2 linked regions of the Methylocaldum szegediense genome follow. The protein of the gene in region 2 binds, or shares a complex with, the protein of the main gene of each other region. Links are inferred from orthologs where the notes say so. Each region holds a gene or a part of one and is shown on either strand. Other genes may lie near its edges.

Evidence for each region.
Region 1: the proteins of tsaD (region 2) and tsaE are in contact, whole or in part, in a crystal structure (PDB 6N9A), measured with the Thermotoga maritima proteins. The link is inferred for Methylocaldum szegediense from one-to-one orthologs. Residues at the interface, in WP_004082750.1 of Thermotoga maritima: Cys10, Asp11, Arg49, His50, Leu82, Gly84, Gly135, Gly136, Glu154, Thr155, Leu156, Asp157, Asp158, Ser159, Glu162, Asp165, Lys166, Arg169, Leu170, Tyr175, Lys213, Thr214, Leu217, Tyr218, Gln221, Arg222, Asn324; in WP_004082108.1 of Thermotoga maritima: Leu37, Gly38, Lys46, Lys57, Val59, Lys60, Ser61, Thr63, Phe64, Thr65, Leu66, Met67, Val69, Pro71, Tyr82, Arg83, Leu84, Asp86, Asp88, Phe89, Asp93, Ile128, Asp130, Glu131, Arg134.

The regions. Positions count from the first base shown.
Region 1 is NZ_OX458333.1:1,823,401-1,835,183, forward strand. Bases 493-3,492 are described here. They hold tsaE (tRNA (adenosine(37)-N6)-threonylcarbamoyltransferase complex ATPase subunit type 1 TsaE), read right to left. Parts: upstream 2,221-3,492; coding sequence 1,765-2,220; downstream 493-1,764. Other genes in these bases: QEN43_RS07800 (N-acetylmuramoyl-L-alanine amidase), read right to left, coding at 493-1,578; QEN43_RS07810 (bifunctional ADP-dependent NAD(P)H-hydrate dehydratase/NAD(P)H-hydrate epimerase), read right to left, coding at 2,217-3,492. In the rest of the region: more of QEN43_RS07800, read right to left, coding at 253-492; more of QEN43_RS07810, read right to left, coding at 3,493-3,704; tRNA epoxyqueuosine(34) reductase QueG, read left to right, coding at 3,782-4,867; QEN43_RS07820 (hypothetical protein), read left to right, coding at 4,981-5,367; QEN43_RS07825 (DUF2760 domain-containing protein), read left to right, coding at 5,488-6,117; QEN43_RS07830 (Hsp70 family protein), read left to right, coding at 6,114-8,111; QEN43_RS07835 (Hsp70 family protein), read left to right, coding at 8,162-10,954; QEN43_RS07840 (hypothetical protein), read left to right, coding at 11,098-11,511; QEN43_RS07845 (PepSY domain-containing protein), read left to right, coding at 11,659-11,783. UniProt on the Escherichia coli protein: Required for the formation of a threonylcarbamoyl group on adenosine at position 37 (t(6)A37) in tRNAs that read codons beginning with adenine.
Region 2 is NZ_OX458333.1:4,152,512-4,164,229, forward strand. What follows is about bases 8,784-11,718. They hold tsaD (tRNA (adenosine(37)-N6)-threonylcarbamoyltransferase complex transferase subunit TsaD), read right to left. Parts: upstream 10,807-11,718; coding sequence 9,760-10,806; downstream 8,784-9,759. Other genes in these bases: folB (dihydroneopterin aldolase), read right to left, coding at 8,784-8,984; plsY (glycerol-3-phosphate 1-O-acyltransferase PlsY), read left to right, coding at 9,068-9,658; rpsU (30S ribosomal protein S21), read left to right, coding at 10,921-11,154; QEN43_RS18100 (GatB/YqeY domain-containing protein), read left to right, coding at 11,170-11,619; dnaG (DNA primase), read left to right, coding at 11,683-11,718. Outside these bases: QEN43_RS18025 (DUF2905 domain-containing protein), read right to left, coding at 187-402; QEN43_RS18030 (VWA domain-containing protein), read right to left, coding at 406-1,326; QEN43_RS18035 (tetratricopeptide repeat protein), read right to left, coding at 1,329-1,889; QEN43_RS18040 (vWA domain-containing protein), read right to left, coding at 1,877-2,860; QEN43_RS18045 (hypothetical protein), read right to left, coding at 2,857-3,777; QEN43_RS18050 (DUF58 domain-containing protein), read right to left, coding at 3,781-4,623; QEN43_RS18055 (AAA family ATPase), read right to left, coding at 4,620-5,648; QEN43_RS18060 (hypothetical protein), read right to left, coding at 5,822-6,157; QEN43_RS18065 (RibD family protein), read left to right, coding at 6,506-7,378; QEN43_RS18070 (pteridine reductase), read left to right, coding at 7,405-8,136; folK (2-amino-4-hydroxy-6-hydroxymethyldihydropteridine diphosphokinase), read right to left, coding at 8,129-8,626; more of folB, read right to left, coding at 8,619-8,783.

The sequences.
Region 1 (11,783 bases), 2.3 Mb from region 2 along the record:
CCCTAGCTCTGCCAGGGAACTCGCAAAGTTTGGCATTTCCGGGAGTCAGGTCTTTTACCAATTTCGCTGAGCCGTCGTTCCGGCAGGGATTGCCGGAATCCAGTTCACAGGGATTGTGAACGCTCGCAACCATCCGTAGTCACTGGACCCCGGCAATCCCAGCCGGGGTGACGGGATGGGCTTTATCGTAAGGCGATCCGGCCCATTTGAGGGAACCAGACTTCGAAAGCCACGGACTCTTCCGATAGAGCGTTACTTCTTGGCAACCGGCTTCTTGCCGTCTGATTCCGCGACACTTTCCTGGGCGTCGGCGACACGCAGGTCGACCGGCACCATCGGCCGAATCTCGGCGAAATAACTGCGGATGCCGTCGAAGATAGCGCGGGCCAGCCTGTCCTGATGCTTAGGGTTGCGCAAATTGCGCTCCTCATCGGGATTGGAAATGAATGCCGTCTCGATCAGTACCGAGGGTACGTCAGGCGACTTGAGCACCACAAATCCCGCTTTTTGCACATCGCGATGGTGAAGATGGAAATCCTTTTTCAGTTCTCCCAATATCTTTGCAGCCGCGCGATTGCTGGCTTCGAGCGTCGCCGATTGCGACAGATCCAGCAGCACCGAGGCTAGGATCTTGTCCTTACCCTTCAGCTGAACGCCGCCCACTAAGGCGGCGTTTTCCCGGTCCGCCAGCCAACGCGCGGCTTCACTGGATGCGCCATGTTCCGAAAGGGTGAACACGGAAGATCCCTTTACGTCGTTGCTGACATAAGCGTCCGCGTGCAAGGAAATGAACAGATCGGCCTTTGCTTTGCGCGCGCGTTCCGCCCGCTCGCGCAGATCGACGAACTGGTCACCGTTGCGCACCATGACCGCCCGCATGCCTGGCTCGGCCCGGATCAGCCGTTCAAGCTTGCGCGCGATCGCCAACACCACGTCTTTCTCATAAGTTCCGTTTGGACCTATGGCCCCGGTGTCCTTGCCGCCGTGACCGGCATCGATGACAACCACCCGCACCTTGTCCGGCGCTGGCTTCAACAAACGGACAGGCCTCGCTGGGCCCGCCGAGCTTGCGGACTTGACGGAAGACGGCTTTGCGACCGCTTTTGGTGGCGCCGAGGCGCCTTTCGGTTTTGCTGAATTTACCGGCACCGCGGAAGCCGCTTTTTTTCCTGTCTTGGCGGCCGCAGGGGTCAGTTCGAGTACCAAACGGACACTTCCCTTGACTGGGGTGACATAAGCCTTGTAGTCCGCCGGACGTTTGAGATCAAGCAAAATCCTCGGACTATCCTTGGCTTTGCCCTCGATGGGAATGAGCTTCACGATCAGGGAATGGGAAGCCGGCGGCTGCCCCAGCTTTCCAAACACGGAAATCTTTTCGAAATCGATTTGCAGCTGATTCGGCTTGCTTGTCCGGGAAATGCGATATTTCGGCGCCGCCGAGAAATCGAAAATCAGACGCGACTTCTGCGCGGCGGCTTCGAATTTCACGGCGTTCATCTGTACCGGCGCGCCCAGAAGCAAAGGCGCGTAGCCGCAGAATGTGAGTGCCAACCATGTGATCAACGTTTTTTTTTCCATGGTTCGTGTGCTCGTTTTGTTTCAATCCTCGCCGGCGTCCCTTCCTCCGAGCTTGTCTCCATGAAGGACGAGCGTTCAGCTCCGCCGCTTCGAGTCGGATCAGGGAAATGTTCTGATGAATAAAACTGCCCAGCGTGAAAGCTCTGGGCAAACATAGTCCGAGCTGCTGAAAACCGCAAGAAAAGGCTATTCGGCGTGCAGCCGGGCTAGCGCCGCTGCGCCGCGGTCGGTACCGGCCGATATCTCCGCGATGCGCCCAGTACCCGATATTTCCAGACGGATCTCAAGGTCGGCCCGGGGCAAAAGGCCCGCGCCACGCTCCGGCCATTCTACGAAACAAACGGCGTCCGCCCGAAGATAATCCCGGAAGCCCGTCCATTCCAGTTCTTCCGGGTCGTTCAGCCGGTACAGATCAAAGTGGTAAACGATCCGGTCCTCGAACGGGTACTCTTCGACCAGCGTGAAAGTCGGGCTCTTCACCGGCCCCGAAAAGCCTGCAGCCCGGAGCCAGCCTCGCACAAAGGTGGTCTTACCGGCACCGAGGTTTCCATGGAGAAAGACGAGAGCCCCCGATGGCAGGGCACTATGGACGCGCTCGGCCAATGCAAGCGTTTCCGCCTCGTCCTTAAGCATCACCCTCATAAATTGATCAACCGGCGCAACGGATCCATCAAATCGCAGGCCAGGAGTCCCCGCTCCCCGCCTTTTGCGGCCTCGTCCCCAGCCGCGGCATGCAATTGCACCCCCAGGGATGCGGCATCGAAAAGATCTAGTCTTTGTGCCAGGAGTCCCGCGATGACGCCGGTCAACACATCGCCCATGCCGCCGCTGGCCATGCCGGGGTTTCCAGCGGTGCAGACACGAGGCAATCGATCCGGGCCGCAGACCAAACTCCCGGCGCCTTTCAATACGATCACGCCGCCGAACTTCGTCTGAAGTTTCAGAACAGCATCGAACCGGTCTTTTTGTATTTCCTGAGATGTCGCGCCGAGCAGCCTCGCCGCCTCTCCAGGATGTGGCGTCAAAACCCAATTGTCCCGGGTTCGGGTACTTTCCGCCAGAAGATTCAGCGCGTCGGCATCCACCACGATCGGCAAATCGGTATTCAAAACCGCGTCGAGCAGCATCTTGGCCCATTCCGAACGTCCGAGCCCTGGGCCGATAGCGACGACTGTGGCGCGTTCTAAAGGCGCACGCAGGTCATCGATGGTTTCGACGCCGTGGCACATCAGCTCCGGACGGGTCAGGTTGAGCAAATCCGCATGAGATTTCCGCGTGGCGATGCTGACCAAACCCGCGCCGACCCGAGCCGCGGCCTCGGCAGCCATACGGGCGGCTCCGCTATAGCCGCTATCGCCCCCCACCACTAGCACGTGACCGAAATGGCCTTTGTGAGCATGGCGTGGACGCGCCGGCAAACCTCGCTCCCATGGAGGCAGCAGCATGGCCGAAGGCTTGACGGAATATCGCACTTCCGGCGGCGTATCGAGGTCGGAGAATACGATCTCGCCGGCGTATTCCGGACCTTCGCCGGTAAAGAGGCCCTGCTTGAGACCGATGAAAGTCACGGTCAAATCGGCTTTGACGGCGACACCCAGCGCGGAGCCGGTATCCGCATGGAGTCCGGAGGGAATGTCCAGTGCCACCACGTGACCGGAAAACCGGTTGATGGCCTTGATCACATCCGCGTAGTACCCGCCGACCTCCCGATCCAGGCCCGTTCCGAAAATCCCGTCGACCAGGACTTCCGCGCCCTCGAAATCGGCCGGAATAAAATCCAATGTCTCGCCGCCCGCTGCCCGATAATCCTGGTAAGCGGTCAGCGCATCGCCCTTCAAATTCGTTGGCGGCGCAACCGGATAGACCCGCACATCCATGCCTGCGTCGTGGGCCAAGCGGGCGACCACATAGGCATCTCCCCCGTTGTTGCCGCTGCCGCAAATGGCCGACAGCGTGCGCGCTTCCGGCCAGCGTTGGCGCAAAGCGGCAAAGGCTGACGCGCCGGCGCGGCGCATCAATTCGATGCCGGGGATGCCGACTGTCTCGATCGCATAACGATCCATCGCGCGCACGTCTTCGGCGCGATAAAGGTCTCTCGGGAAACTTCGGCTGTATCGTTCGCTCATAACCCAGTAAGCTGTATCTAAACTACGCTTGCTCCGTTTACATTCTGGCTTAAACGCCGTACCGTCTCCACACTTCTGTGACTTCGTCCGCTCCCGATTACTCCGCGCTCGCCGCGAAAATCAAGACCTGGGGCCGAGAGCTCGGTTTTCAGCAAGTCGGCATCACCGATACCGACCTGTCCGCAGCCGAAAAGCGGCTTGAGGACTGGCTGAAACACGGGTTTCACGGGGAAATGGATTACATGGAACGACACGGAACCAAGCGCAGCCGTCCGGACGAGCTCGTCCCAGGTACGCTAAGGGTCATCAGCGTGCGCATGGATTATCTGCCCGAGGAGAGGACCGCGGTCCGGGAACGGCTGGAAGAGCCCGGCGCCGCGTTCATCTCCCGCTACGCCCTCGGCCGCGATTATCACAAGGTGCTGCGCAAACGCTTGCAGCGACTGGCCGAGCGCGTGGCGGCCGAAGTCGGCCCTTTCGGTTACCGTGTCTTCGTGGACAGCGCGCCGGTGCTGGAAAAAGCCCTCGCCGCCAAAGCCGGCCTCGGCTGGATCGGCAAGCACACGAATCTCGTCAACCGCCACGCGGGCTCGATGTTTTTCCTGGGAGAGATCTATACCGATCTCCCCTTGCCTGTCGACTCCGAAACAAGCGACCACTGTGGAAGCTGCACGGCCTGCATCGACATCTGCCCAACCCGAGCCATCGTCGCGCCATATCGCCTGGATGCAAGGCGCTGCATTTCCTACCTGACCATCGAGCTGCGCGGGCCGATTCCCGAAGAATTCCGCGCCGCTATGGGTAACCGAATCTATGGCTGCGACGATTGCCAGCTCGTCTGTCCGTGGAACCGCTACGCGCGCCTGACGGAGGAAACGGATTTCCTGCCACGTCACGGCCTAGATACCGCCGGTCTGATCGAACTTTTCCGCTGGGACGAAGCGACGTTCCTGCAAAAAACCGAAGGTTCCGCCATACGCCGCATCGGTTACGAATGCTGGATCAGAAATATCGCGGTGGCTTTGGGCAACGCGCCCCCATCCATCGAAATCCTCGAAACCTTGGCATCCCGGATGGACGATCCGTCACCCCTGATTAGGGAACATGTTCGCTGGGCCCTTTTGAAACACGAAACCGTGCTCCACCGGAACTCTCCTGCGTGACGATTTTCCGGAGGGAAAGGACTCCCGCGCGCCGTTTTCCGTTCCGCCGATCCTCAACATCGCGTAGAATCGAACGGATAATGGTCATTCGACGAACACAGGAGTCACAGGTTATGAGACTTTTTCCCCGTGCGCTGATTGCCGGAATCCTTGTTTCGGCCTTGCCGCCGGCTCTCGCCGAGGACGAATGGCGTGGCACTACGCTTTCCGACCAGACCCTGGAGAAGGTCAACCTGGCTTTGGTCGCCTATCAAGGCTGCGTCAACACCGAGGCTCGGGCGCATATCGGCGAGCCGGTGGATTCGCGAGCGATCACCGACAGTGTCCTGAAAACCTGCGAAGACAAGCTCTCGCAAGTGAAAGCCGCGTTCGACAGCGAAAAGGTCCCGGCCGCGATCTCCGAACGCTACATGCGCGCTCGTCGTACCCAGGTCGCGCGTCAGATCTTGCGCACGTTCATGGCTACCCAGGCCGCCCAAACGGCGACCAGGCAGCCGTAACGCGACTATCTCGAGCTCGTATTCTCGGCCGGTCGGTTGCATCATCCACGCAGCCGCCCTTGCGTGTCGCGGCGACACGTGGTTTCAGAGAATATCATCCAACGAATAAAGAGGAACCGAATGCAATTCGACCCAACACTCATACCCACCACGTTTGACGCCGTCCACATCGGGCTTGCGGTTCTGGTGGTCATTCTGCTGATTCTTCAGATCCTGCTGCTGTCGGTAGCCGTCATCGCCCTGTTGCGACGCGGAAAACCCGCAGCCGAGCCGGCTCGCGTCGAGGTGGCTCCCACCCCCGTCCCGGAAGCACCCAAGCCACCGGAACCAAAAAAACTGGAACGTCCCGAGCCCGTCGTTGTCAAAGAAGCCACTCCCGACGCGGCCCTGCAGCTTCTCGGGCTCTTGCAGAAAGAAGCCCGTTTCGTCGATTTCGTACAGGAAAACATCGCAGCCTATTCCGACGCCGAGATCGGTGCGGCAGCCCGCGTCGTGCATGAAGGGTGTCGCAGGGTACTGAGCCAACATTTCGAGCTCGAACCGGTGCGCAAAGAGCAGGAGAACTCGCGCATCACCCTGCCGAAAGGCTTCGACGCCGCGAGCATCAGGCCTACCGGCAACATCGTCGGTGAGCCGCCCTTTACCGGCACCTTGATACACCGCGGCTGGCGCGCCACTGCCGTCAGACTGCCCAAGGTCGCCGAAGGACATGACGTACGTATCATCGCCCAAGCAGAGGTAGAATTGTGAGTGAGCCCCAGTATTCCGTAGGCATCGACCTCGGCACGACCAACAGCGTCGTATCCTATGTCGATCTCAGCCGGTGCGACGGCGAAAAAGCGCCGATCGAGGTCTTGGATATTCCGCAACTGACGTCCCCCGGCACGATCGGAGAAAAAAAACAACTGCCTTCTTTTCTTTATCAAGCCCACGAAGCCGAGCTTGCGCCCGGCGACATTGTCTTGCCCTGGGACGAACATCCGGAAGCCATCGTCGGCGAGCTGGCCAGGCAACTCGGCAGCAAGACCCCCATACGCCTGGTGTCGAGCGCCAAGAGCTGGCTATCTCACTCCGGCGTCGACTGCCGCGCGCCTATCCTGCCGATCCAGTCTCCCGAAGAGGTCAAGCGGGTCTCGCCGCTTCAGGCATCTATCGCATACCTCCGTCACATGCGCGACGCCTGGAACGCCCGCTATCCCGACGCGCCTTTGAGCGAGCAGGATCTGGTGATCACGGTGCCGGCGTCTTTCGATCCTGCCGCACGGGAGCTTACAGTGGAGGCCGCCCACGCCGTCGGCCTACGCCAGGCGATTCTGCTCGAAGAACCGCAGTCGGCGCTATATAGCTGGATCCAATCCAGCGACGGAAAATGGCGTGAGCAAGTAAAACCGGGCGACATCATTCTCGTCGTGGATGTGGGCGGTGGCACCACCGACCTGTCGTTGATCGCGGTGACCGAGGAGGAAGGCAATCTGGTCCTCAACCGCGTCGCCATCGGCGATCACATTCTCCTCGGCGGGGACAACATGGACCTGGCGCTGGCTTATGTCCTCAAAATGAAGCTCGAGGCCGAAGGCAAACGGCTTGAGCCGTGGCAGATCCAGGCGCTCATGCACAGTTGCCGGGACGCCAAGGAATCCTTGCTGTCCGATACGGAAACGGATGAAGTCGCAGTGGTCGTGCCCAGCCGCGGTTCGTCGCTCATCGGCGGTACCCTGCGCACCAGCTTGACGCGCAGCGAAGTCGAGCGGACCCTAGTCGAAGGCTTCTTTCCGCGGGTACAGATCAGCGACCGCCCGGCCGTTCAGGCTCGCACCGGCTTGACGACGCTCGGCCTTCCCTATGCCAAGGATGCGCGGATCACCTGCCATCTCGCCGCCTTCTTGAGCCGACAGATCGGCGCGACCGGCGAATTGCAGGGATTCGACCTTCCTGCTGATGCACGCTTCCTGCATCCCACTGCGCTGCTCCTCAACGGCGGCGTGTTCAAATCGCCCGCACTCGAAAATCGCCTGCTCGAGGTGCTGAACAGCTGGCTCGAGGCCGACGGCGCGCCCCATGCACGGCTGCTGCACGGCGCCGATTTGGATCTGGCCGTGTCGCGCGGCGCCGCGTATTACGGCTATGTCCGCAAGGGTCGCGGCGTCCGCATCCGTGGAGGCACTGCCGCCGCTTATTACGTGGGCGTCGAGAGCGCCATGCCTGCCGTACCGGGCTTCCCGCCGCCGATCGAGGCCTTGTGCATCGCACCGTTCGGCATGGAGGAAGGGACCGAGGCGGATCTGCCGCCCTACGAGTTCGGATTGGTCGTCGGCGAGCCGGTACGTTTCCGCTTCTTCGCATCCACCGTCCGCCGCGACGACGTGGTCGGGACGCGCCTCGACTACTGGTCGGAGGACGAGTTGGAAGAACTCGACGAAATCGAAGTCACTTTGCCGGCCGGGGAGCACCAGACCGGCGATATCGTCCCGGTCCATCTGGCGGCCCGTGTGACCGAGGTCGGCACGCTGCAGTTGGAAGCGGTCGAGAAGGACGGCGAAAAGCGTTGGAATGTCGAATTCGACGTCCGTGCGGGCGAGAAACCCTTGCCATCGGATGAGAATGTCGCGCCGGAGGAACCGATCCTGGGCGATGTTTCAGCCGCTGCGAGCGAGGACGAGCCCGAAACCGCCGTGGAAGAAAGCGCAGCGCAAACCTCCGGCAACGAAACATCGTCCAAGAAAGGCTTTTGGCCATTCGGTTAATAACCCTTCGAACCGCAGGGGACATACCCCTGCGGACACCTCCCCGACCCATGCCCGAAAAACCCAGCCAGACGCCTCGTTATCTCGTCGGCATCGACCTCGGCACGACCCACACCGTGGTGGCCTATGCCGATCTCGTCAAAGCCGCACGTGCCGAGATCCGGCTTTTTCACATCGATCAGTTGGTCGCACCGGGCGAAGTCGCGGCCGAACCGCTCCTGCCCTCGGTCCGCTATCACGCCTCCTTGGAGGAATTGACCGAAGCGGACGCAGGCCTGCCCTGGCCATCGTCCGAAACGCCATCTGGTTACCGTCCAGTCATCGGCAAGCTGGCACGCGCCTTGGGCGCGAAAACCCAGGGCCGTTTCGTGACCAGCGCCAAGAGCTGGCTGTCCCATGCCAGCGCGGACCGCACTGCGCCCATTCTGCCCTGGGGCGCTCCCGAGGAAATTCCGAAGATCTCTCCGGTCGAGGCCAGCGCGAGTTATCTCCGCCATGTGCGCTCGGCCTGGAATTACCGCCATCCGGAAGCGACGCTGGAAAATCAGGAAATCGTGGTCACCGTGCCCGCCTCCTTCGACGAGGCCGCGCGCACTTTGACGCTGGAAGCGTCCCGGCTGGCCGGACTTCCTAACGTGCGCCTGCTCGAAGAACCGCAGGCAGCCTGCTACGACTGGCTCTGGAATCACCGCGCCTCTTTGCGCGAGGAACTCGGCGACGTCCGCCTGCTCTTGGTCTGCGACGTCGGTGGCGGCACAACCGACTTGACTCTGATCAAGGTGGAGCCGGGCGGGGAAGAACCTAAGCTCACCCGGATCGCGGTCGGCCATCATTTGATGCTGGGCGGCGACAACATCGACCTGACCCTGGCGCATCTCGCAGAACGCCGGCTGGTGGGTGAAGACCGCAAGCTGTCCGCGGCCGAACTTTTCCAGTTGGTCGAACAATGCCGGCTGGCCAAAGAACGGCTGCTCGCGCCCGACCCACCGGAATCTGTGACCGTAACGCTGCTCGGCGCCGGAGCCCGGCTCATTGGCGGCGCACGCTCGGTCGAACTGACCCGAGACGAGGTCCGCGACGTCGCGCTCGACGGCTTCCTGCCGATGACCGGTCTCGCCGACCATCCCGATCGAAAACGAATCGGCGTGGTCGAATTCGGTCTGCCCTATGCCGCCGATCCCGCGATCAGCAAACACCTGGCCGCTTTTCTCACACAACACTCCGAAGCGGCACGTGAAGCGCTCGGCGCAGAGGCCGCCGAGCCGGTCCCGGATGCCGTGCTGCTCAATGGCGGCTTATTCCGCAGCTCGGCCTTGGCCGAACGTGTGGTAGACCTCCTGACCTCATGGGGACACCGACGCCCGGTTCTGCTAAAGAACGAACGTCCCGATTTGGCTGTGGCCTACGGCGCGGTAGCCTACGGGCTCGCGAGGCGTGGCCATGCGGTTCAGCGCATCGGCGGCGGCTCGGCCCGAAGCTACTTTCTGATGGTGGAAACGGGTCCCAACGAAACGCCCAAGGGTGTCTGCATTCTGCCGCGGGGAACCGAGGAAGGCCGCGAGATCGTGTTGACCGACCGCAGTTTCCTGCTCAGGCTCGGACAACCGGTACGCTTCAATCTGGCATCATCCAGCGAAGACCGACGCTTTGAGGCGGGTGAGCTGACCGAAATCGACGACGATCGTTTCGTCCGCTTGCCGCCGCTTGCCGCGATTCTGGACCGGGAAAGCGCGCAAGGCCGAACCGAGCAAGCCGTCCGTATTGTCGCTGCCCTAACCGAGATCGGTACGCTCGATTTGCATTGTGTCGCGGCCGACGATACCGAACGGCGCTGGAAGATCGAATTTCAATTGCGGCAGGCCGCCCCGCAAGCGGTCTTGCCCGAAGCTCACCGACATCCGCGCGTTGATCAGGCCGTGGAGAAAATCCGACTGGTTTTCGGCAAAAAATCAAAGGCTGCCGATACCAAGCTTGTTAAGGGGCTGCGTTCGGAACTTGAAAAGATTCTAGGCCCCCGAGCCGGCTGGGAGACCGCCTTATTGCGCGATCTGTTCAGCGCTTTGCTGGAAGGGCTGCCGCACCGGCGGCGATCCGCCGAACACGAGCGCCTGTGGTTCAGCCTGACAGGGTACTGCCTCCGTCCGGGGTTCGGCTATCCCCTGGACGACTGGCGGGTAGAACAGGTCTTCGCCGTCTACCGGCAAGGTTTACAGTTCGTCAACGAAATCCAAAATTGGGCCGAGTGGTGGACCTGCTGGCGGCGGCTTGCCGGCGGCCTGAACGAAGAGGCACAGCTTTCGATATTCGAGGACCTGGCCGACTTCATCAACCCCGAGACTGCCCGGCGCGGCAATCTTCCCGCCCTTAGCAAGAAGCGCAGTTACGAGGACATGGTGAGACTTGCGGCCGTGCTGGAACGGCTGCCGGTGTCCAAGAAGATCGACCTCGGAAATTGGCTGCTGCAGCGCCTGGCCAAGCCCGGCGAACCCACCGAAAGCTGGTGGGCGCTCGGCCGCGTCGGGGCGCGCGTACCGTTCCACGGCAGTGCACACAATGTGGTTCCCCGCGCCGTTGCCGAGGAATGGCTGGACCGAATCCTGAACTACGACTTCAAGAAAGAGCCTCACGCGGGCTTTGCCGCGGCTCTCATCGCGAGGCTCAGCGGCGACCGGGAACGAGATATCGACCCGATGCTTCGATCAGAAATCATTGAACGGCTGAAAGCCGGCAAAGCGCCGGAGTCGTGGATCGCCATGGTGTCCGAAGTGAAAGAACTTACCGAGGCCGATGAAAAACGCCTCTTCGGCGAGGCGCTTCCGCCGGGGCTGAAGCTGATTGCCTGATTCGGCTCGGGATCCCGTTCGGTCGAGGCTTACCATCCTGTTCAGCGTGCATTCAGGGACGAAGGACTATCTTCATCCTGCCGGCAAACATCACGGGTTTGGTTCCGGCGCCAGTTTTAAGTGTTTGAACGGGGGATCAAGTCATGAGACCACTGTATAAAATGATGATTGCCGTATTCGCTACCGGCCTATTCGCTTTCGCTTCCGGCGCCGAAGCTGGAGGCCGCCATGGGGGCCACGGGCATCATCATCACCATCACCACCATGGCCACCACCATCATCATGGCCCCAAAGTGATTCACCATTACCACGCGCCTGCGCCGCGCCATTACCGTCCGCCGCGGGTAGTACATCATTACCATCCGCCTCGGGTGGTCTACCACAACCATTATCCCGCCTATTACGGTCGCGGCAGCGGTTTAGCCGGAGCCTTGCCGATCGTCGCGGGCGGCGTGCTCGGCGGCCTGGTCGGAGAACAGGTTGGATACGGCAATCATGGAGCCATCATCGCGGGTTCAGTGGCCGGAGCGGTATTGGGACATGAGATCGCACACTGAGTCCAGGCGCTACCTCGTTGCTCGGTGACTCGGTAGCGTCCGTTGTCGCTATGGAACGGAGAGTGATATTCTGCGCCTACTCAAGAGCCGGGCGGCGTTTCGCCACCCGGCTTGCTTCTCGGAAACGCCCCACTCGCATCGAGCCGCGTGAGAAACAAACGCTTTTCTTCCGCAATCCTGGGCTGCCTGCTGCTGGCGGCATCTCCCGCCTATCCACAGCCACCGTTCGGGCGGGACGCTCCGGTCACGCCTTTCATCGCGCGCCAGCCACA
Region 2 (11,718 bases):
GTGACGGCAACTTAGTTTTCAAGTGGCCCAACATGAAATTTCGATTAAGGCTTGGGGCCGAGGAAAGGAAGGCCGGTAGAGCTTTACGCAAAAAAACGAAAGGTCCTATTGTCTGTAGAAGCTTGGGAATGCAGTCGAGTGGATGAATGTGACGGTGGCGATAGCCTGGTTATCGGTTCCGGCGGCCTAGCGACGAAAGAACAAATTGATCACCAGTGTCAGCACGAGGCTGATGATGATCATGGAGGTAATGGGGATGAAGATGTACTTGTTTTCGTCTTGAATCCGGATATCACCGGGCAGTTTCCCGAACCAGCTGAAAATTCCTGGAGCGTACGACAGGATCAGTCCGAGCAGAAACAAGCCGATACCGACGAAGATAAGGATTTTTCCAATAGACACGGTTCAAACCCTCTTTGAACTTTCATCACCAGCCACTAGGTAGACCGAAGCGAACAGCAAGAGTGCCGCAAGCCCCAGCAACCATCGAATGTCGGTCCAGGTGGTCCGGCGTTCAGCGAATTCCGGCGCGCGCAATGCCTCCATGAGAGCTTGCGGTGTTTCCAGACGATGGTAGCGGAGTCCTGTTGTTGCGCTCAGTTCACGCAGATGGTTTTCATCCAGCCAGGAAAGGTAATAGCCCTCATGCGGAAGGCGGGGGGCAGCCTCCGTCGTTTGGTATGCGGTGGTGGATTCCGGTATTTGCGCGATATCGGTATTTTCCCAATAACCGATGAGCCGGTTTTCACGATCGTATTTCGGGACAGTGGTTGGTTGCAGGCCGCCCACGCCCACGATGAGACCCGCAATTTCCCCGGGCTTTTCAAAAAAATTCGGGCGTATGGTCTGCGGTGGTGCTTCCTGGCCGTCGGTGAAGAACGCGAGCCGAACGCTGGGATCGCGTTTCTTGATGTCCCGGATCGCCGCATAAATCCCTTGCTCTATAAAGCTGTTGGCCGCCCAGGCCATACGCCAATCGATATGGGCGAGCACGTCGTCGATCACGGGCAGGTGTTCGCAAACCTCAATGGGTTCGAACAGTAGTTGAACGCTCCGAGTCGTAAAAATTCCGAGGCCGACTTCAGAACCGCAAGGCAGTTCACGTACCGCTTGACGGATCGATTCCTTAGCGAAATTGAGCCGGTCCGGCGGCATGTTATCGACATGATAATCGCGCACGTTCATGCTCTGGGTTACGTCGACCACGAACGCGTAGCGGTAAACCTGCTGTGGCAAAGGGAGTTTCGGCTCGGCAAAGGTCCATGCGACGAGTACGGCGGCTACGAGCAGCGTCGTCGCGCGCCAGTCCCGACAAAACAACCGCATCTTCACGGCGCGCCGCCCGGAATCGTGGGTACGGTTGCAAACACGCTGGATTTCGCACCCTGCCAATTCGCTTGCTCCCGCTCCCTGGCCGGAGGCGTAATCCGATGAGCATATTCAAGATTAATGCGGGCGTCCAAGTTGTTCGGGTTCAGCCTGAGAGCCTCCTGCAACTGTTCCTTCGCTAGAGCGACCAGCGTGTTGACGCGAACGTACTCCAGAACGCCCTTGGCGTTCCAGAGCTCAGCCGCTTCCCGCAGATACAGTGTTCCAAGGTTGTAATGAACCCACTCGCGAAAATGTTCGTCCCCTTGACCGAGAATGCCGGTATAAAGCTGCATGGCTTCCAGGGTCGCGCCCGATCGTTCGAGTTGGTGGGCTTTGGCGAACAACAGCGGCGAGGGTGTTTTCTCGTCGACCTCTATCCGTTCCGGTTCTGCGATTAGACCGTTGTGGCGGGCAATACGGAAAATGGCGTGGCCTTCGTAAACGATTCCGGCTAGCAGTATGGCTAGAACGCCCCAGATCGTTGCTGGCGAGCGCCAAACGTGTATCAGGCTGGCCATGATCTTACCTCCAGGAACTTGGCACCGAGCAGTAGCGCCAAAAATACGAGAGCTGCCCCGTAGCAGTAGCTGGAGACATCCTGGCGCGGTAGCTTTTCGAGATAATGCAAAGGAAGATTTTCCAATCGTTCGACCTCCGCGATCGCATGCTGTAGCGCCTCCGGGTTTTCCGCCTCGAAAGCCCGATACGGTACGCCGAGACTCTGGAAATATTCATGGAGAAGATATTCGGGCGTCGTGCTTTCGTTGGGATTGGCTGGTTTCTCCGAAAGGCGTCCGCTTCTTGGGTTACGGAGATAAATCCAGTAAAGGGTTGCTTGCGTTTCCTGAAACCACTGTCTGAGCTGGTCGCTGGTTTCCTCTTCGATCTGCGCGGCTCCGTCCGAAACCAGCAATATGATCCGAGAACCCGTAAACGGTTTTCCGCTGTAGAAGTCGAGTGCCATCGCAAGTCCCGGAGCGATGTTGGTTGCGCCGTGGCCGCGGCCGCTGGTTGCCTCGATAGCGGCCAATACGGCCTGCTTATCTTGCGTGAAAGGCATCACGTAAATCGGCGCGGCCGAAAAATCGATCATGGCGAACAGATCGTGTTCCCGCCGATTGACAAATTCGGCCAGCAGCTTGCGGGCTACGGCCCCTTTGGTCTCCTGCGCGCGGCCGCCCATATACTGGCCGGAAAAATCCTCGTTCATGCTGCTACTCCGGTCTAGCAGCAATACGATATGCGCTCCAGTCCCGACTCTTTCCACCCAGCGCTCGCTCAAATAGGGGCCGGCGATGCCCAGACTGAGACTGAGAGCCGCCGCCGCGGCGCTGAAGCGCAGCACGCGGTCGAATAGGGTCGATAGCGGATCGCTCGGGAGTATCGATATAGACGAGTAAGAAATCGCCGGCTGTCCGCGTCCAAGCAAAGGAATGAGAGCGGCGAAACCGAGCAGTAAGGCCCATGGCGCCGAGAACTCGATGTTCAAGCGCTCCTCCGTTCGGCAGCGATGCAGCGACGGCACAGCGTTTCAAGCCGTTCCAGCGGCGAATCCGCCGGGATGGGTGCATCCGGGGCGGTGTAAAAGATACGCCGGGACAGAGCGAAGAAATGATTCAACTCGTCACGAAGTTCATTGAAGGCGGGATGTGCCGCGAGGAAGCTCTCCAATTCCCCGGCAAACAGACGAAATCCGGCGGTATCGTCCAAGGCTCGATGCAAAAGCCTGACCGCGGTCCGGTACGCTTCAGCGTCGCCTCGTTTACGATTGAGTTTCCTAATATCTCGCAAGGCGCGTGCGAACGGCGGTGTTGTCTTTGCAAAGAACGGCAGCCAGCCGTAGCGGCGGGCGAGGATGGCGAGCACGACTAGGGCTCCGGCGAGATAAGCGGTAAATCTCAGGGGATGGGGACCGATCGGAAGCGGTTCGGGACCGGCGGACTCGCGGATCTTGACGTTCTCGTCCGAGATATCGGTCGGAATGATCGGAGCGATTGCAATATTCCAGGGCTGTGTCTGCACTTCCAGCGGCGCACGGCCCCGAAAGCGGATCGGCAGCGCAGGGATGGTCAGTTTTTCCGGCTGTCGTACGCCTTTAAATATTTGATACGTCAGCCGTAGCCGATATTGTGTCTCGTCTTGCGTGTCAACCTTGGTCCAATTGACGGCGCGGATGTCCAGCCACTCGTTGAGTGGCCCGGGCACGGGCAGATATTCGGTTTCCAAGTCATAGCCGTCAGGCACGGTGACAAGAACGTCGTAGTCGACCGGGTCCCCGATGACATAACCGAAATCGCGCAGCGTGAGGGATTCGATGCGGGGTGTGGACCCGGCGGCGTAGGCGAGTATCGGTAGCCACAGAAGCACCGGACTCAAGCTTAAAATCAGTTTAAACAGGGGCCGCATCGCTTAGGCTCGATAAAAATAACGGGTGAGGTCATCCGGGTCGAAACGGTCTTTCAGGAAGAACGGTTCTCGGCCGTGCAGCGCGCAGATCCGTTCCAGATCGTCGCGGCGTTGTTCGAATGAAGCCCGGATCTTTTCGCGCAGCGCCGGGCGCATGAATAATCGCCGCCGGATGCCGGTTTCGGGATCTTTCAAATAAATCAGCCCCCATGACGGAAGCCGATCGAATTCGGCGCTGTCCCACAAAACCACCGGAACCACGTCGTGACGCACTAGTGAGTCGAGCACGGTGTCGAGACGGTCGAATGAGAAATGAAAATCCGAAACAAGAAAGACCAAGGCTTTTTGTTTCCCAAGATGCGGTGCAACTTCATTCAGTCCATCAGAAGACCGACCTCGCGGGTAAAAATTTCCCAAGGTCTCCAGCAGTTCGGCGGCGGCTCCTTTGTGCCAACGCAGCGGCAGGAACAAGTCCCAGCGTATCGCGCTGTCACAAGCGATAAAGCCGAAAAGATCGCCGGTGCGATAAGCGGAATAAGCCACCGACGCGGTGAATTCGGCCAACAGTCGGGTTTTCGATGTGGTACCCCGAAACCCCATGGACGCCGAAAGGTCAGCGATAACATAAACGGGAATCGCGCTTCTTTGGCGAAAGGTTCGAACCATGAGCTGGCCGAAGGGGTCGTGCAGTGTGGCGCGTATGTCCAGGCTTCGTGGGTCCGGATGGGCCGTCAAGAGCGCATAACCGGCGAACTCGTGGCTGGTGCCGTGCTGTGTGCCGCGGTGGTGGCCTGGAAGTATGCCGGGCGAGCGCCAACTGACTTGGTAATGAAACTCGGGAATCAAGGTGCTGCGACGCGTTGCAAAATACCGTTCATCAGTTCACCGACCAGGTCAGTACGGCGAAGCTCATAAACCGGGTTGAAGAAAACCCGGTGGGCTGTGGTATCCACGAAGACCTGACGGATGTCCTCCGGAATTAGAGCGGTCCGATCGTTGAGCCAAGCCGAGACACGGGCTGCCCGCATCATCATGCTCATTCCTCTGGGGCTGGCACCCGCCAGGATCAATTGCCGCATGTCCACGCCGTCTATCTTGATCCCATAATCCTGGGGAGTCCGGGTCGCCTGCCAAAGGTCGAGCGCATATTGCTGCAGCGCGTCGCTCGCTTTGATCTCGGCTTGAATGACGCGGGCGATATCCACGATGTCTCGATAGGGCAGAACGCCCGGCTGTACGCCCTCGATGAGCCTATCGGTGTCGTGAAAGCGCGGATCGAACATCAAAGCGCGTCGCAAAGCGGGGTCTTGCGGCGTCTCGATATGCAGTTCCATCAGGAAACGGTCGCGCGCCGCCGAAGGAATTTCGAAGGTTTCTTCCTTTTCGACCCGGTTGCGGTCGGCGAACACTTGGAGATACGGGAAAAAGTACTCCCGGTTGAAAGCGCTGATGCTGCGCTCGGCCATGATCCGCAACAGCAAGGAATGGACCTGAGGGCGGGCACGGTTCACCTCGTTGAAGAAAAATACGGAAAGCTGCTCGCCATGTTTGAGAATAGGGCCGGGATCGACCTGCGGTTTGCCAACTTCATTAATATAAGTGTGATAGACGAGATCGTTCGGCATTAGATCGATCGTGCCCTCGATACGCTCATAAGCGCCGCCCAATCCGCGCGCGACGGCTCGCAGCAAGGTGGTTTTACCGACGCCGACATCGCCTTCCAGCATAACGTGGCCGCGGGAGAACACTGCCAGAGTGATTTGATGAATGGCATGATCGAGACCGATCACAGCCTTTCCGATTTCCTGCTCAAAGCTTAAGGCGCGCTGCCGCCAGTCGGACAGCAAGGAGTGTTTATCGAATCGGGACATAGGGTAGAAACGGGTGGTATGGTATGAGAGAGATGTTCAGCAGGCAACTCTGTAGGTTACATCATCGGAACCCAAAAAGTAAAAACCCCGCGTAGCGGGGTTTGGGTCAGGCTCAAATATCGGTTGATTGCTCGTTGAGAGATTAAGGGAATGATCTAACGATCGCGACGTTACTAGGCGGTCTCGGTCTGTTTTCCGGAATCAATGAGTGGGTCGAAGCGCTGAATTTGGCTGTATCCGAATGAGATCAATTGCACACCGATATCGACGACTAGTTTGTAAAGTTCGGGCATCCGAGAGACAAGATAGCCTATGTAACCCAAGGCGCCGATGCCAAGCCCGGCGGCGAGCACGGTCGGCAAGCCGATGCCGTGGAAAATGCGGATAATCTGCGTCAGAATGTCCAGTGGCAATAGCAGCATAACCCCGAAGTAAACGAGGGTCATGAATGTAAATAGTACGAAGACGACGAACTTCAACGCCTTCGCCAACATAAGATCTACTTTCATACGTATTTTTTCCTTCCCAAGCTCAAGCTAAGAAATCTTTGTCTGGGCCGACACGATGGAAATTGCGACCACCGCCCCAAGCCTCCCGGTAGTTCGGGAGCCGTCTATAAAATAAAAGCCGCGAGATGCCGGCTCGAATCATACTGCCTATGGTAAATTTCGCGGCATTTTAGCATATCAATCCTCCTCGACCAGCTTAAATCCGTGGCGTGGGATCTCGCATCCAAGTGATCACCGAGGTGGCTATCTTCAAGCGTATCCGGTCGGCCAGTCTTTTCGAAAACGGAGGGAGCCGTTGACTGTAATTTTGAATTCGATAGGAGGATATCCCCATGTTCGGACGTGAACATGCGAAAATCGTTTTTTCAGTGGGCACATCTTTATCGAATGGCCAAGACCATATTTCGTTTGTTTCCTCCCCCTTTTGAGGAGGTAGCATTAGAAGGGCTTTATCTCAGACTGAATCTGCACCGGCTGGGCACGCCCGAAAAGCCTTTCGTGTACGCCAATTTCCTCACCAGCCTGGATGGACGAATTGCGTTGGAGGATTCGAGCGGACAGACCTACCTTCCGAAAAGCCTGACCACGCCGAATGACTTTCGATTGTTTCTGGAGCTGGAGTGCCAAGCGGATTGCCTGATCACGCACGGTGGCTATCTCCGTTCGCTGGCGGAGAAACGTCTGGGAAACATTCTTCAAATCGGTCTGACCGATACGACCCGCGACCTTGCAGAGTGGCGCGAGGCGCAAGGGCTGGTTCCTCAACCGGCGATCGTCGTCGCGAGCGCCAGTCTGGACTTCCCGATGCCGCCGTCCATCCGAGAACATGGTCAGGCTTGTTACATCGCCACAGGAGAACAGGCGGATCCTGCGAAGCTGGACTATTGGCGCAGGCAAGGATACGACATCATTCTCGCGGGGAAGGGGAGAATGGTGGAGGGTGACGTGCTGACGCGTCGGCTGGGCGAACTCGGCTACCGAACCATTTACCTGATCGCCGGGCCTCACATGTTGGACACGATGGTCCGTGAAGGGCGTCTTGCACGTCTGTTTCAGACGATCACTCATCAACTGATGGGCGGAGAGGTCTTCCGTACGTTGCTGCCGGGTCCGGAATTGGGGCCGTTCGGGCACCTGAAACTGCTGTCCTTGTATTACGATCCTACCTCGCCGCTGGGGGCGGGGCAGTGGTTCGCCCAATTTGAGAGCAATCACGTGTAGAGGCTGTTGGAATTGTGAGGGGTGATATGACGAAATCGGCGCTCGTTACCGGCGCGGCACGCCGTATCGGTGCGGAAATTGTACGTCGGCTACATGCGGCCGGATACCATATCGTGCTGCATTACCATCGGTCCGCGGCTGACGCCGAGGCTTTGTGCAGAGAGCTTAACGCCGTGCGCGAGGATTCGGTCCACTTGCTGCAGGCCGATTTGCGGGAGACAGGCGGGCTGAATGATTTCGTCCAGCGGGCGGCGGCCGTTTGGGGCGGTCTAGACGTCTTGGTGAATAACGCGTCGGCGTTCTATCCCACCCCGTTGGGGACGGTGACGGAGGATCAATGGAACGACCTTCTGGGCAGCAATCTGAAAGCGCCGTTTTTTCTGGTCCAAACGGCGGCACCTTATTTGAGAGAACGTAAGGGTTGTATCGTCAATATCGGTGACATCCATGCCGATCGTCCGCTCGAGAACTACACCGTTTACTGCGTCGCGAAAGCCGGGCTGGCGGCGATGACCCGTGCCCTCGCGAAAGAGTTGGCGCCGGATATCCGGGTTAACGGCGTCGCGCCCGGTGCTATTCTGTGGCCCGAGCACGATATGGATTCCACGAAAAAAGCCGACATTCTGACCCGTATACCCATGAAACGCGCTGGCGAAGCGTCCGATATCGCGAAAGCGGTCGTATTCCTGGTCGCGAATGCGCCTTATGTTACCGGCCAGATACTGGCGGTGGATGGCGGTAGGAGTCTGTTTAGCTGATATCCGAAACTGAGCCGAGCCGCCGCTGCTTTACGCCGGTTTTATCGAATTTGGCCCACAGTTCAGCGTAACTCTCGCCAAGTATGGGGTGTTTTCGATTGGGTGTGATTTCGGCAAGCGGTTCCAATACGAAGGCATAGCGGGTGATGTCATCGCGTGGTAGTGCAAGCTTGCCTTCTTGGAGTACCTGGTCGCCATATAGGATCAAATCGAGATCGAGCGTGCGCGAAGAGAATTTCTTGCAGTCCCGTGTACGCCCATGGTGGCTTTCGATCTCGCTCAGCATCGTCACGATCTCGGATACCGGGCGCTCGGTGGAGAATGCCACCACTAAGTTGTAAAAGCTGGAGCCCTCGAAGCCGACCGCTTCACTTTCGTAAACGCTCGAGACAGTCAATGGGCCTACCCGCTCTTCCAACTCTTTCAAGGCGGAAGCGATGTGCTTTTCTCTTTCGATATTGCTGCCGATGCTGAGGAAAACATCAGGCATATTTTTGTTTTTCACCTCGTTCGATAATGATTCCCACGTCGCTGGCTTTACGGATTGCCCCTTTTTTGTTGAGCGTTAACCTGAGCCAGGGCACCTTGAACTCATCGATAACGATTTGAGCGATCTTCTCGGCTAGAGTTTCCACGAGGTAAAAATCGCTTTCCTCTACGAAAGAAATGATGCGTTTTGAAACCGCTTTGTAATCCAGTGTGTGTTTGATATCGTCCGAGGCCGCAGCTTTACGGATATCGGTACCCATTTCCAAGTCGATTAGGACAGTCTGCTTGATTTTTCGCTCCCAATCGTAGATGCCGATCACCGTCTCGATCTCTAGACCGCGTAGAAATATAATGTCCATCGTCAATCCGACCGGTTTTCGCAAAGTCGCGAATTGGTATCACAAAAATTACAAAACTAGCAACCGGAATACATTTTAAGCGCATGGCAGTGTGGTTTTTAGTTCCTTTGGCATATCTCCTGGGCTCACTGTCCAGTGCGGTGATCGTGAGTCGATTGTTCCATCTCCCTGACCCGCGCGAGCAAGGCTCGAAAAATCCGGGTGCGACCAATGTGCTGCGACTGGGCGGCAAGAAAGCGGCCGCGATTACCTTGTTAGGGGATGCCGGCAAGGGATTGGTTCCGGTCTTGTTGGCCAAGGCTTTTGATGCTGACGCGATCAGCATGGCTTTGGTTGGGCTGGCTGCATTTTTCGGGCACCTTTACCCGGTGTTTTTCCAATTTAAGGGCGGCAAGGGCGTTGCCACCGCTCTCGGGGTGCTCTTGGGCTTTGCGTGGGCGGCTGGGCTGGCTGCTTTAGCGACTTGGATTATCGTTGCGTTTGTCTCGCGCATTTCGTCGCTTGCGGCTTTGGTTGCGTCCGTTCTAACGCCATTCTACGTTTGGTTCTTGACCGGTTCCGAGCAGTTGACTGGAGCGGCAGGCGTGATGGCTCTGTTTCTCATTTGGCGCCATCGCGGAAACATCGAGCGCTTGCTTCAGGGGCAGGAGGCTCGGATCGGGCGCAAAGCCTGAATAGTTTGGGCTTTACTGCTGATTTTTCAGACCTCCCTGGCTCGTTTGCCTAAGCCATCGGACTGGGCGCGGGACCGTTCGCTCACGCGGTTTTTCGAGATCTAAGATTCTCGGGCCGCCGAGTCTTGCTCTAGCGTGATCGGCGCCAATGTGCTCAACGGCCAACGCGGAAACGCGCTGATTTCGGGCGGTTCAGTCTGTCCGGCGAGCAGTCTCTGGCAGCCGGCAAACGCGATCATGGCGCCATTGTCGCCGCAAAATTCGAGCCGCGGGAAATAAACCTGGAAGCTTTCTTCTCGAGCCATGCGTCGAAGTTTGTCGCGCATGGATCGATTCGCGCTGACGCCGCCTGCGACCACCAAGCGGGTAAGCCTGGTTTTCTTGAGTGCCCGTCGGCATTTGATCACCAATGTATCGACGACGGCTTCCTGGAACGCCTTGGCAATATCAGCCTTGTCCTGTCGCGTCTTGGCCGTTGAGGCGAATGTAAGCAAGGTGTGCGTTTTCAGGCCGCTGAAGCTGAAATCGAGGCCCGGTCGGTCGGTCATGGGGCGGGGGAACTCGAACCGTTGGACGTCGCCTTCCTCAGCCAATTCCGCGATCGCGGGACCTCCCGGATAGCCGAGGTCGAGCATCTTGGCGGTCTTGTCAAAGGCTTCCCCGGCGGCATCGTCCAGGGATTCTCCCAGGATGCGGTAATGGCCTATGCCTTCTACTTCGATCAACTGGGTATGTCCCCCGGAAACGAGGAGAGCAACGAAGGGAAATCGGGGCGGATCTGGTTCCATCAAGGGTGCAAGCAAATGGCCTTCCATGTGATGGACGCCGATGGACGGGACGCCCAAGGTCCACGCCAAGCTGCGAGCGACAGCCGCCCCAACCAGCAGCGCGCCGACCAGTCCCGGACCAGCCGTGTAAGCGACGCCGTCGATTTGCCGCTTGGAGATGTTGGCGTCTGCAATCACTTGCCGGATCAGCGGCACCAGTTTCTTGATATGGTCGCGGGATGCCAGTTCGGGTACTACGCCTCCGTATTCCGCATGGGTTCTTATCTGGCTGTACAGACGATGAGCCAAGAGCCCCTTTTGAGTGTGATAGATCGCTACGCCTGTTTCATCGCAGGACGTTTCAATGCCGAGTATGTGCATACAAATTGGCTTTTATCTGGAGCTCTCTAGAAGTATAATTAGAGCTTTTCAGTTGGCGGAGTAATTCCGCTGTGGGAATTTTATTTGTTTTGGTTTCAATTTTTGGGAAGCTACATGCCGTCGATCAAGCTGAGAGAAAACGAGCCCTTTGAAATTGCTATCCGTCGTTTTAAACGTGCCTGCGAGAAGGCCGGTATTCTTTCTGAAGTTCGCCGCCGCGAATTCTACGAGAAACCGACCGAGGAACGTAAGCGCAAAGCGGCTGCGGCAGTTAAGCGGCATCTCAAGAAGCTTTCCCGTGAACGGTTTGCTCTGCAGAATTTGCGTAAAGGGCGTCCGCAGACCTGATGGTCGCTATCTATCATGAGCGCGTTGAAAGACCGTCTCCAGGCCGATATGAAAGCGGCCATGAAGGCTGGGGAAAAGGACAGACTAGGCGTCATCCGGCTTATAATGGCCGCCATCAAGCAGCGCGAAGTGGACGAGCGTACTCAGCTAGATGATGCTCAGATCCTCGCCGTTCTAGATAAGATGGCCAAGCAACGGCGTGAATCCATTGCGCAATTTCAGTCCGCTGGGCGCGACGATTTGGTGGCTGCGGAACAAGCGGAACTCGGTATTATTCAGGATTATTTGCCTCAAGCGTTGAGCGAGGCGGAAGTGGAGTCTCTGATTAACGAGGCTTTGGCGGAATCTGGTGCTTCCGGAATCGGCGATATGGGGAAGGTGATGGCTATCCTGAAGCCGAAAATGCAAGGCCGAGCCGACATGGCGGCGGTAAGCGCGCGGGTTAAAAGCCTGTTGAGCCGTTGAAGCACGGAGGTTTAACTTTATTTTGGGAACGGCGAAGCATGAACTGAGCTGCCGGTGTAAACGATGGCCGGCAAAATTCCCCGTGAATTCATTCAAGAA